Regions from separate parts of the Brevibacillus sp. Leaf182 genome, predicted to be linked through region 2. Evidence: a T-box and tRNA genes for the amino acid it is inferred to sense, from the RefSeq annotation. Region 2 holds a T-box; the other holds one or more tRNA genes.

Region 1 (6,186 bases), on a different contig from region 2:
GGTGAAGGGCAGCTGCGTGCTGTAATAATTGACACAAATCTGAAACAAGCTGTCATAGCCATGTTTCTTCAATTCCAACTCTTGAGCGAGCAAATCGTACGGATATTTCTGATGAAAAAAACAGGAAGTGAGTTCCCTGTTGACATATTTGACATAATCGAGAGCATCCATTTCCATCGGAACTGCCAGACGAAATGGCATGGTGCTTGTGAACATCCCGAAAATTTTGCGCTCCACTTTGCCTGAACGATTTAACAGCGGCGTACCGATCACGATTTCTTCTTGCCTCGTGCAGCGCTGAAGGTAAAGACTGACGAGAGCCACAAACAAGGAATTTAGCGAGCATTTCATCTGGTCTGCAAACTGGCGTATTCTTGTCGAATCTTCTCGGTTGAATGCATAGACTTTGCGCTTGCCTTCGGTCGTATCTGTTGCCTTTTGTAATGTCGTGATCACAGGCAAGCTCTGAAACTTGTCCCGCCAGTATCGCTTGTCCTTTTCAAATCTCTCAGACTGAGAATAGGCATGCTCCCTGTCGACAAAAGCTTGATAAGCGTGTTCATCCCCTAGATGAACGGTACCGCCTGCCAACAACGTGTCATAATAGTGAGCAATTTGTTCTGTCATAATGGAGATAGACCAACCATCAGCAATCAAATGGTGAAACTTCACAAAATATCCCGCTTCTTCGTCACTCAGTTGAATCAGACAAAAGTAGAATAGAGGCTCTTGTCCGATCGAAAACGGCTTTGCAAACAAAGCTTGCAGGAATTGTCTGCACCGATCAGGGGCATTCGGTTCCTGTCTGAAATCAAACACCTGCAAGGGCTCCAGTTCGTACTCTCCAACAAACTGAAGGACTGTTTCTTCCTCCTGATAGTTGAGTCGCAAAGCATCGTTCTTTTGAATGAACAGGTGAATGGCCGCTTCCAGTACATCCAGTTTGACCTTGCCTTGAACCCGAACCATCCCCCCTAACGTATGGATAGGAAGCTGTGGATGTAATTTTTCCGTATACCAGATACGCTTTTGTGGATGGCTTAAAGGATATCCCACCTTCAATTGCTTCTTATCCTGGCGCAATGCATATCCCCCTTTCGGAATTGCGAAGATATCATCACAATTCATAAATGGTAAAAAATCTAATTGATTACAAATACTTCCAATTCCAACTATATAGATGAATCTTCTATAGTGTCAAATGAATTTTCCATAAAATGTTATTTCTGAAAATTGGATGAATTCCATTTCTTCCTTCCCTTTTTAGCGCTGCATAGAATGGAAAAAAGTTTGTACACACTATTGATTTTGGCTGCCTTTTCACGTAGGATAAAATGTAATATATTGGTAAAAAACACCTGGAAGGATGAATGTGATTAGATGTCTGTGACACTTCGTGAAATAACCCTGGAAAACTGGGAAGAGTGTATTGAACTGGAACCTACGCCTGAACAGAGTGAATTTGTTGCCCCGAACCTCTACTCCATCGCTGAAGCAAAGTTTCAAACTACATTTGTCCCTTTGGCCATCTACCACGATGACACGATGGTTGGCTTTGTCATGTACGGTCTTGACCCCGACGATGGAAACTACTGGATTTACAGACTCTTAGTTGATGCAAAGTATCAACGGCAAGGTTACGGACGTGCTGCGATCTCGCAAGTCATTGATATCCTGAAAGCAAAAGAAGATTGTCAAAAAATTGTCATTGGTTATGCCCCAGCCAATGTCGCAGCCGAAAACCTTTACGCTTCACTCGGATTTCAAAAAAATGGCATGGTCCTGTTTGGCGAGACGATTGCCGAATTGAACTTTTAAGTTAGCTAGTTCTTTTCCCAAAAATGAAACAGCGGCGACCTAAGACCTGAAAATCCAGTCTTAGAATCGCCGCTATTTGAATTGTTTTGTGTTTTTCCGTAAATGAAAAAGCACACCTTCCATGCGTCTGTAAACATCATGGTTAGTGTGCATTCGTTTTTGATATGGTGCCGGTGAAGGGACTTGAACCCCCACGGTTTCCCTCACGATTTTGAGTCGCGCGCGTCTGCCATTCCGCCACACCGGCATGTGAAACTATGAATAAAATAGCACATCATCGATAGAAAATCAATGGTGGGGAGAGACGGATTCGAACCGCCGAACCCGGAGGGAGCAGATTTACAGTCTGCCGTGTTTAGCCACTTCACTATCTCCCCACAATATGTGCTGTCTATCTTCTGCGTCTACTCTCTTCAACCAGAAGCGACATTTATTAATCTACCATGAACTTTGTTTGACGTCAATATATTTATTTAGATTGACTCTCTTTTTTCTCCAAGATCTCCTGTGCCCACTCGTGAAAGACGCGTAGCGCTTCGTCCACTTCTTGAAATGTTTCTTCTCCCTCACAGGAGTACTCCGGGAAGTCTAGTATGCGGTTTTTGCGAATCTTCACTTGGTCTTCTTCGCATTTTATCTCCAAGAAGTAGGGAACGGCTTCATCGATCCCATAACTATTTTCTAAAAACTCGTAGGTACGTACCCACTCCAGAATTCGAACTTCCGATGCTTTTAAGCGAAGCACCTGCTCCAAGGACATAATGGTTTCATTCCCGTAGTAATACATGTTATTCAGCCCTTCTGCACGAAAATGGACGGAGCCGTGACTCCGCCCTGTAATTGATGTGATCGATTAGATCGAGGAAAGCAGCTCTCTTAGTTCTTTGACAATCACTTGCTGGTAGCCAGTGCCTTCTCCATACTGTTCGAGCATTTCGGCACGGACCACTTTGATCTTTTCTTCATAATCTGCTGCGTTTCGGTCCGGGTTTTGCTGTTTAAACACCGTCATAACAGCTTGGACATGCTTCGGTCGTGGTCCCCATTTTGCCAGAACATGTCCACCCGTGTCCGCGAAAATAACAACGGGGATCGCCCGACCGCCCATTGTGAGAAACTCATCCATAAGATCGAGATGCTCTTCCATCACCATAATTTCCACTGGCATGTCAGTTTCTTTCAAGGCATGCAAGACGACTGGCAAGTTGCGAACGACGTCGCCACACCAATCCGCAGCCAAAATCAAGCATCTGAGGTCATCACGATGCTGGAGAGAGGCAAAAAACGCACGGTCTTGTTCATCCTCCCATGAAAATGCATCCGACCAGTTTTTGTATGTATCCTGATTTTTTGTCATGCTTTCCACGAACGCTTGTGGCTTGAGCCCCGTACGGAATTTATGTGCTACGTTTGCCCCCATCTTATTCTCCTCCTCGTGTGTAATGAATCTAGTCTTGCTTTTCAGACTCTCGCTCACTTTCTTCTTTCTCTTGCTTTGCCAACTCCATCATTTTTTGTAACAAAATATGCTGCGGCATGTGCATGAGGCGCTCTAAAGGTACCTGAAGTGCTTCGGCCAGCTTGACAGCCGTATCAGGTGATATCTGTAACGGACGCATGTATTTCCACTCCTTCCGTTTGCTTTCATCAGTCCCTCCAGTATAATACACGACTCTTAAACCTGCCAGCTTGGTATCTTGAGGTTCATTCGTTATCCCTGCCAACCACAACGGTGGCCTGCTGATAATCCGGGAAAAGCATATCCAATAGACCTTGTTCTAGCTTGTGCCAAAGGTGGAATCGCTCTGGAACGAGCCTGGTCCAAGTCATCGCAATCTGTTCCCAATGCTCCATACGACGGTTGTGCTTGACGAGCCAGCTATCTAAAAAATTCGTTGACGCCAAATGTCCGTAGCAGAGCTTCGCCAGCACCGCTTGCCACTCTGATTTTGGTAGTGGATGATGAGCCTGATACCCTTCACAGAACGCAAGAATCCCTTCGTACTGAAGTGCTGACAAGTGAAGCCCTGCAACCAGATCTTTTGCCCAATACCCTTCCCTTCCGGCACCATCTGTCCAGTCTACGAGTGCAGCCACCTCGCCATTTGGATGAAAAATGAGCTGTTCGACCCAATACGAATGAAAGCATCTACCTCGGAGCGAGGGCACTGGCAAACGGGAAACGTATTCATGGCTCACCGTCTCCAACAAGGAAATTTGCTGCTCAAGTATTTCACGTACGTATCCTGGAAATGCTCCCTGCTCTTTCTGATACTGACTCCATAACTCTCGGCAATCTGCAATTGCTTTGGAAGGCGAAAGCATGGGAACGTCCTCAAAGGGGGGAAGAGGATCAAATTGGCGATGAAAATGGGCTAACAGCTCCCCCATCGCCTTTGCTTCACGAAGTGGCAATTCTCCTGGATGATAGCTACGCCCGTCGATCCATTCATTTACTTGGTACGTCTCTCCCTGATCATGGGCAAGCCATTCCTGATGATGAGGGAGTAGCAAACGCGGTGCAGGAAAGCCTTTCTCTCGTAGTTCTTGGCTGAGTGCTAGACCATTAAGCATCTCCTCATAGCGAGTTTGCAAGCGCCATTTGGCATAAAACCGTTTTACATAATATCGTTGACTGCTTGTCCAAACAGAAAAGCTTTCTTCCCATAAGCCATATGCAATGCGCTCAATACGCTTAACATCTAACTGATAATGTTTTTTTAAAGCTACTCTCACCTGATCCGTAGACGATTCCCCCTCCGCTTTCTTCTGTACAGGTCTCACTTCTACATGCAACTCCGCTTTTCCTCGCTTTTCACGCCAAAAAAGATAGTCCCTCTTGAATGAAAGGAAAGGGACTATCTCCTGTGAACCGGACACTTGCACTGGAAAAGGACAAACTATGGTTTTTGCTTTGTGAGGATGCATGGTACACCAAAGCCGATCGCGCCGGGCTGGGACATCTGTTCTAGATATGCCAACCCTCGTGCACATTGCTGCTTGCATACTTGACATGTATGGGACGTTACGATTTTCAACTGTACTTGATTGGGGTGCTGTCGCGTGTTCTTTTTCTTTATCTTTTTGCCTTTGGCCATCCGTTCTCCTCCCTTTGCCCTGGATCACTCCAGTCTATGAAGAAGAACACCCCCGCTCTTTAGGCAAGCATACAAAATCAAGATATCCACCTGTAAAATGGGCCTTGTCAAACGTGTCAACAAATAGAAAAAGCCGCCGGAGATTTCTCTCCAAGCGACGATAAGTCTTCCCTATGGATTTGGACTTAACAACTGTCGCAGTTCCAGCTCCAGTGTAGGGGCATCAACCATGCCGATTATCTTCTTTCGTACGATCCCATCTGCGTCAATCAAGTAAGTAGTTGGGAATGCCATCACCTTGTAACGGTTTGACACGGTTCCAGCTACGTCCATCGGTATTGGAAATGTCAGCTTGTAGTTGGTGACGAAGGCTATAGCTGCTTCCGGGCTATCATTGCTCGTGACGTTCACGCCATACAAATCAACCTGTCCGCCGTATTTTTCGTAGACTTTCTGTAAATCAGGTGCCTCCAGCTTGCATGGTCCACACCAGGAAGCCCAAAAGTTCAAGACTAATGGTTTCGTCCTTTTTCCTTCTACCTTGTACGTCTGCTGGTCCAATCCTGTCAGTGTAAAATGAGGAGCTGCAAAGCCAACTTCCGGTTTTTGAACCTCTGCTACGATTGCGGCTGTTTCTTGAGGCTTTTCCCAAACAGCAAGTCCGACCCCCACTAATACGAGTACCGCGAGCAACAGCTTTTTCATTTTGTCACCTCTGCCCTACTGAGTTAGAATCCCGTAAAGCCTCCGTACATTTGAATGAGAACGCGTGTAATATCCGTCAGTTTATCTGTATACAGAAGGATACCGAACAAAATCATAATGGCTCCTCCGATTTTCATAAACAGGTCGGAATACTTCACAATCGCGTTCACTTTACTGATGAAGAACGTCATGACAAAAAATGGAATGGCGAAACCGAGTGTATACGCCAATGTGTAAGCCAAGGCGCTTGATGGATTGGAAACGCCCATGACGATAATGCCAGAAAGAATCGGTCCCACACAAGGTGTCCATCCTGCTGCATACGTCATTCCCACCAGTATGGACCCAGTATACCCCAATGGTCTCGATTTTAAATCGATTTTAAAAGAACGCATCATCCAATCCATTTTAAACACGCCAAGCATAACCAAACCAATGACAGCAAGCAAAATACCGCCCAGTTGACGAATTAAGTCCTGTTGGTCGGTGAACAAGCTTCCGATCCAAGATGTAGACAGCCCGAGCGCAATGAAAATGATCGAAAACCCGACAATGAAGAAAAAGG
Region 2 (6,186 bases):
TGAATCGGAACGGTGATGATATTGGTCTGCATACCCTCTATCCTTACGAAATCAGGCACTATCAAAAAACGACGGAAGATGCGTTGCAAGTAATGAAAGATCACTTCCAAAGCAGGACCTGGATTGACCATGGGTATTTGAAGACCAGCTTTGCGTTTAACGGGCTCGACAATCAAACTGCGAATTACTTGGCGCATCAGTGGGGAAAATACGGCACCTCGTATTTTTGGCATTACAGCTCAGAGGATATCGCCAATCCGAATAATGGCCTTGATCTGTACCAAACTCAGAAAGGCGACGCCCTGCGCACCCCTCTCTATTGGTCGCATCCGACAGTGACTGGTTCGTTTTTTTCATGGTCGGCTGCCACCATTCCGGAAGATACACTGTATCTGTATCGGGAGCAAAATCTCCAGCAGCTCATTCAAAATCGTGGGGTTTTTATTAACCATACCTACTTGGCAAGATTTCCGGCCAAAAAGCAAGGCGGGAAATTTGTCATTCGAGATGCCAAAGGTAACTGGATCATTCATCCCGATTTTGACCGCTTGTTGAAGCGAATGGGCGCGCTGCGGGATCAAGGCAAATTGCATTTGACGACGGTACGTGAAATCATGGATTATTGGCTCGCCCTCTCTCAAGTCAGAATGGAATATGCACCAAACGGCTCTGTTGTTCTACACAATGATGGCATGCGCAAGATTTCTGGTCTTTCCATGGCGACAAAAGCTTCGGAAGTCTATGTGAACGGGTTGAAGCCGTCGCAGAAGAAAGCGGATGGCGATCTTATTTTTTGGTTCGATCTGGAGCCGAATGCAGTTGCGGTTATTGCTGCGAATAAAATGGATAGTGCTGCACTCCCGAAATAAAAGGAAAATCAATGCTCTCAAATACAAAAAAGCTTCCCTTCATGTTTCCAGGGAAGCTTCTTATTCCTTCATCTATTGAGACAATTTTACCAAGCTGTAGTTTTTCTTGCCTTTGCGGATAATGATGAAGCGACCTCCGATAGCGAGACTTGGCGTTACTTCCAGTTCCAGATCGGTAACGCGCTCGCCATTCATGGAGATAGCGCCTTTTGTAATATCCTCACGTGCTTGACGCTTGGATGGCTCAATGCCGATCTCAACGAGCCAGTCGACAATGTTCTTCGTTTCGAGGGTAGATTCGAATGTCGGCATTTCTTTGAACCCTTGCTCGATCTCATCTGCCGATAGTGATTTAATATCACCTGTAAACAAAGCTTCTGTAATACGCTTCGCCTGCTCCAGCAATTCCTCGCCGTGCACAAATCTCGTCATTTCCTCAGCTAGCGCTTTTTGAGCTTCGCGTTTATGTGGCTCGGATTGTACTTTTTCAGCCAGCTCTTCAATTTGCTCTTTCGAGAGGAACGTAAAGTATTTCAAGTATTTCACAACATCGCGGTCATCCGTATTCGCCCAGAATTGGTAGAATTCGAATGGTGTTGTTTTGTTTGGATCAAGCCAAATGGCTCCTCCTGCTGTCTTCCCGAATTTCGTACCATCTGCCTTCAGCATCAGAGGAATGGTGAGACCGAATGCTTTCGCTTCTGGTCCTTCTTTTTTGCGGATCAGATCGAGACCGCTAGTGATGTTGCCCCATTGGTCGGAACCGCCGATTTGCAGTTGAACATCTTCATGTTTGTACAGATGCAGGTAATCCAGCGATTGCAGAATTTGATAGGAAAACTCCGTAAACGAGATGCCGCTTTCCAGTCTGCTCGACACAACATCCTTGGCAAGCATCGTATTGATGCTGAAGTTTTTACCGTAATCTCGCAAAAATTCAATGACATTGATTTTGTGTGTCCAGTCATAGTTGTTCACCAAACGGATTTGGTTGTCGCCTTCTGTTACGAACAGCTTCTTCATTTGTGCGGTGAGCGCATCTACGTTCTCCTGAATTTGTTCCAGTGTTTGCAAAGAGCGCTCAGATTGACGTCCGCTCGGATCACCAATCGTCCCTGTTGCACCACCGATCAAAATGACCGGACGATGACCAGCGAGCTGGAAGCGTTTTAGTACCATGAAAGGAATCAAGTGACCGATATGCATGCTGTCACCTGTTGGATCGACACCACAATATAGCGAGACTGCTTTTTCATTCGTTAATTCTCGCAGCCCTTCTGCATCTGTTTGCTGATTGATGGCTTCGCGCCATTCGAGTTCGTCGATAATATTCACTGCCATACACTCCTTCAATCTCCTATGGTAAAAACAAAAAATCGCCCCTTGTCTATTGTAGACATAGGGACGATTGAATAACCGTGTTACCACCCATCTTGCACCAATGAACCCAGCGTTAGCGCAGGCCATTCATGCCACTCGTAGCGAGTTATCGTTCGCGATTCCGCTCGGCATTACCCGAGATACTCCAGAGTGTAATTCGCTCGCTTATTGTGTACCGGGTTCCATCAACCCCCGGCTTTCTAGGACAGGGAATAAGCTGCTACTGGGCTCTTTCAACGTATGTTTCATATGAAATTAAAGTCAGTATAGTGAATTCAAATAGCAATGTCAACCATGTTGCAATGATTCCGCTACGATCCCTTATTTTATTTTCGTGAGACCGTCGGAGGTGAGTTCAAAAACAGTTGTTGCGACTTCATGTAAATACCTTCGATCATGCGAAATACTGATAATCACACCGTCAAAAGCCTTTAAGGCGCTGCACAGAAACAGGAGTCGTCAACGGACTGAAGTTTCGGGTCGGTGCATCCAGTATCAATATTTCGAACTGATCCAAAATCATTTTCCCCAATAATCGGACTTTTTCCAGCCCCTTGATCGATAAATGAATCTGTTTCGATAGCTGTTTGTTCGTTATTTGCAGTACTTCCAATGAAAAGTCGAGGATTTGTTTACTGCCAGGCACATGTACCGCAGAATCAAATCGGGTTTCTGTTCCAACAGACTTAAAAAACGGTATTTGAAACGCTCACCACCGGACAGAACACCCATCTTTTTATCTGAATCCAATTCACAAGTTCTTTGCTCCAATGATTTTCGGCAAAAAAGTCGGCGATGGTCATTTGTTTTTCTTCGTCCGATAGCTCCTGAGAAAGAAAACCCATGGAACATTCGTTTCTCAACACTTTCCCTTCAAATGTGCTCTTGTTTATTTATGATAGGATTGGCTTTTCCAATAAATAAACAGTTGCGCAAATGATTCACCCTCCGTTCCACGTAGTTGCGTTCAATATAGCATGGCCTTCTAAATAATGTAAATGAAGCAGCTATTCGACCAAGGCCAGCACTTGTGCAAGCTTGTCTTTGAGGGGGGAAGCTTCCTTTTTTACCGCCTGTGCGAGCTTCTTATTCCCTCCAAAAAGACGATAAATAACAGTCTCCCGATGGTAATCTTCCATTGCTGCAAGCTCCTCTATGAGTGCATCCACCAGTTCGGCACGATCGAGGGTGATATTTTTCAAAGGCTTCGCCGAGTCGCTACTGCCAAGCACCAGAGAGACGAGTACGGGGATATTCTCTACGGTTATACCATGCGCCTCCATAAAAGCCATGGCAAAATCGTCCTGGGCAGACTGATGCTCCGTGTCGACCAGCTCCATATAGCGGCGAAAGAGTGGAAAATAATCGCTGCTAGACAAGCCAAGAGCCAGCACCGCATAGGTGCCAGGCATGACGGATTTTTCACTAGGCTCTACATCCCCGTACCAAGCAAACTCCTCCATCGCAAGCTCGGCATATTCTGCGATTTTCGGGTATAAGCCAGGATATCGGGACGCATTGCCAAAAAACTGGTGGAGACCTGACTTCGCCAGTTTTTTTACTGGCAGGTAGTGCTTTTCGCTGCTTTTCAGCTTGAGCTTGTACCCTTTAGGAAAGCCTTCACGCAAAAGGCCGTTGATAAAATCGATGGCTTCACCGTAGGCCGTTTCTTCCTCAGATATAATCCGGATGTCGATCGCTTGCAAAACATCATTGGCATTTGCTTGAATCAGACTGCTTTTATACTCGTTTTCAAAGCGACCACTGCCCCGTTTTACGTAGTCCGCAGCCTGCTTGGAGCCAAGCTGAACAGCGAGGTCCAGGAACTTCTTGCGGGTGTCCGACTCCTTGTTACCTATTGCGAGAGCGACGTACAGGAAAAAGTCCAGCTCCTCCGTTTTTAGTTCCTGACGTTCCTGCTCAGGTTTCAAAACCCAATCCATTCCATAATGCCCGGTACGATCGAAAAATTTGACTAAAAAGCGCTCATTCGCCCAGCCTTTTAAAGCTAAAGTAGCGTGGTATGTCCACGAATCACTGCGTTCTTTATTGGAGCGCAGCTTTTCACTAAGACGCTGGATGAGTGGTTCGATAAGCTCTTGCTTCTGTTCCATCAAATCAGGATTGACGAGACAATGGGCGAAGAAGAAATCGTCTCTTTCTTTCGGACGTACAGGAAGCTCCGCTTTAATTTTTGTCTCGATAAATTGATCCAGTGTTTGTTTTAGACTCTCGCGTTTTCGCTCGTTCATGAAATGGCGAGCATGGCATTGCACCGATTGTTTCCACTCGAATTCGAAAACAAGCTCGAAGTGGTAATTAAAAAAGTGAGAATCATAGTCGGTGGAATGGAACAGGGATTCCATTCGATCACACAGTGCGGGGAAAAACTCATTCATGAGCATTTCCTCTGTAAGCTCCTCAATATAAGAGCCAGCATCGTATTTGTACGAGTCGTCACTCCAACTGAAAGGTTCGTGGACATCCACGTGGATTTTGCCATTGGTCCAATTAGGTTTTCCTTTTCTCCACGCCACTCTCAGGTAGTCTTTGACCCCCGCCTGCAGTAGACTCCAGTCTTTGATCTCTTTGATCCGCTGGTTCTCTTTTTGGTAAATTTCTTGGATGGAAGTCCATACTTCGTTTAGAAATGCTTCTGTTGCCTGATGCATTGACTGACTCTCCTCCTCGCCAAAAACAGCGCTGTCGCCTTAACCGATGACCTTGACGACATTGCCCTCGCTATCGGTAATATTCGTTTTCACAATGTTGATGGCAATTCCTTTCAGGGAAGGGATCTCAAAGCTGCTTTCCTTTGGAAGCAACTGCTTGGTTAGCGTAATCGTTGTCGCGTCATCGAGGACAAAGCGAATGACGTCCTCCCCTGGATTACATTCAGGCTTCTCTCCTGCCTCAAATACAACGCGGACATCAGGTCCCACGAGGCTCAGGCTTTCTCCTTTTCGCATACGTCCACGGAGAATTTTTCCGATGACTTCCGCTTGCTTAGCTCCCAACCTCAAGGTCGAAGGCGTTTTTTTCAATAAGCCCTTTTTACCCGGCTCCCAGCCAAGCTGGCTCACAAACAAATAGGCAGTGTTGGAGCCTTCTTGTTCCATGCCTTTTTGCACAGCATCAGAAACGGTAGAGTTGCGAAGGAGTGAATCCCGCTCGAGATCGGTTATGTAGAAAGGCATGTACGGCAAACCAGATTCGAGTACGCCACGTGTATTCCAAGCCATCATCGCATCTAGTTCATCACCTGTGATCCCGACCATTTGCAAGAATTGCACTCGACCATTCGGCGTATCGATTTCGGCAAGCTGTGGGTCTGTGACAAAAGCGAGCGCAGTCAGTTGGGTATCGGCGCCCAAGCATATCGGACCGTTTGCATCCAAATGATCACCTGCATGAAAAACATTGCCCGTGTTGAATACGTAACGTCCCATATTTTGAAGCAGATTCAGCGCCCAGGCAGGCGGTTCTTCCTCGTCGTCCTTTCGCGCCAATCGAAACGTCAATTCAAATCCAAAACCGCTTTCCTCTTCATTCTCGGATTCCTTTTCATACAGCTCAGTAAATCCGTAGGTCACAAAATGCCAATGCGGGTAAGGCTCGTCTGATTTATAGGCGCTTATTCCATCCAATGGATCGTGACCACCCAGCGCATACGAGATGAGCGTCCCGTAATGCTTAGGCTCCTGCTCTCCATAAATCTTTCTCATCTCCTGATCAATGGCATCCCAGCCCGCGGACATCATTTCTTCGTTCATTTCTTCGTTCATTTCTTCGCTCATCTCTCTTACCTCCTATGTAATGACAGTCTTAACAATAGCCAAAATGAATTTTGGATACTCTATTAGACGGTCAATACCACTTAGCAAATTACATCGTTCTCATTCCCTTCTATTCAAAAGTCTTTAATGAGCTTGTGCTA

Evidence for each region. A T-box is a leader RNA that pairs with one kind of tRNA and senses whether it is charged. The one in region 2 lies ahead of tyrS (tyrosine--tRNA ligase), so its partner is inferred to be a tRNA-Tyr.
Region 1: it has a tRNA-Tyr gene. The T-box ahead of tyrS (tyrosine--tRNA ligase) is inferred to sense a tRNA for this amino acid. The anticodon was not compared.

The regions. Positions count from the first base shown of each region.
Region 1 is NZ_LMPN02000037.1:455,828-462,013, forward strand. It holds gene edeP (edeine non-ribosomal peptide synthetase EdeP) at 1-1,083, opposite strand, end outside; gene edeQ (edeine self-resistance N-acetyltransferase EdeQ) at 1,381-1,818, shown strand; tRNA gene ASG16_RS29090 (tRNA-Leu) at 1,984-2,065, opposite strand; tRNA gene ASG16_RS29095 (tRNA-Tyr) at 2,111-2,195, opposite strand; gene ASG16_RS29100 (hypothetical protein) at 2,288-2,605, opposite strand; gene ASG16_RS29105 (thioredoxin family protein) at 2,672-3,238, opposite strand; gene ASG16_RS29110 (YycC family protein) at 3,267-3,437, opposite strand; gene ASG16_RS29115 (phosphotransferase enzyme family protein) at 3,523-4,614, opposite strand; gene ASG16_RS29120 (hypothetical protein) at 4,719-4,916, opposite strand; gene ASG16_RS29125 (TlpA family protein disulfide reductase) at 5,088-5,621, opposite strand; gene ASG16_RS29130 (cytochrome c biogenesis CcdA family protein) at 5,645-6,186, opposite strand, start outside.
Region 2 is NZ_LMPN02000036.1:119,000-125,185, reverse strand. It holds gene ASG16_RS27095 (hypothetical protein) at 1-869, shown strand, start outside; gene tyrS (tyrosine--tRNA ligase) at 942-2,210, opposite strand; T-box leader at 2,267-2,495, opposite strand; gene ASG16_RS31415 (hypothetical protein) at 2,671-2,895, opposite strand; gene ASG16_RS27080 (DUF6138 family protein) at 3,257-4,921, opposite strand; gene ASG16_RS27075 (suppressor of fused domain protein) at 4,961-6,022, opposite strand; gene ASG16_RS27070 (RNA ligase family protein) at 6,170-6,186, opposite strand, start outside.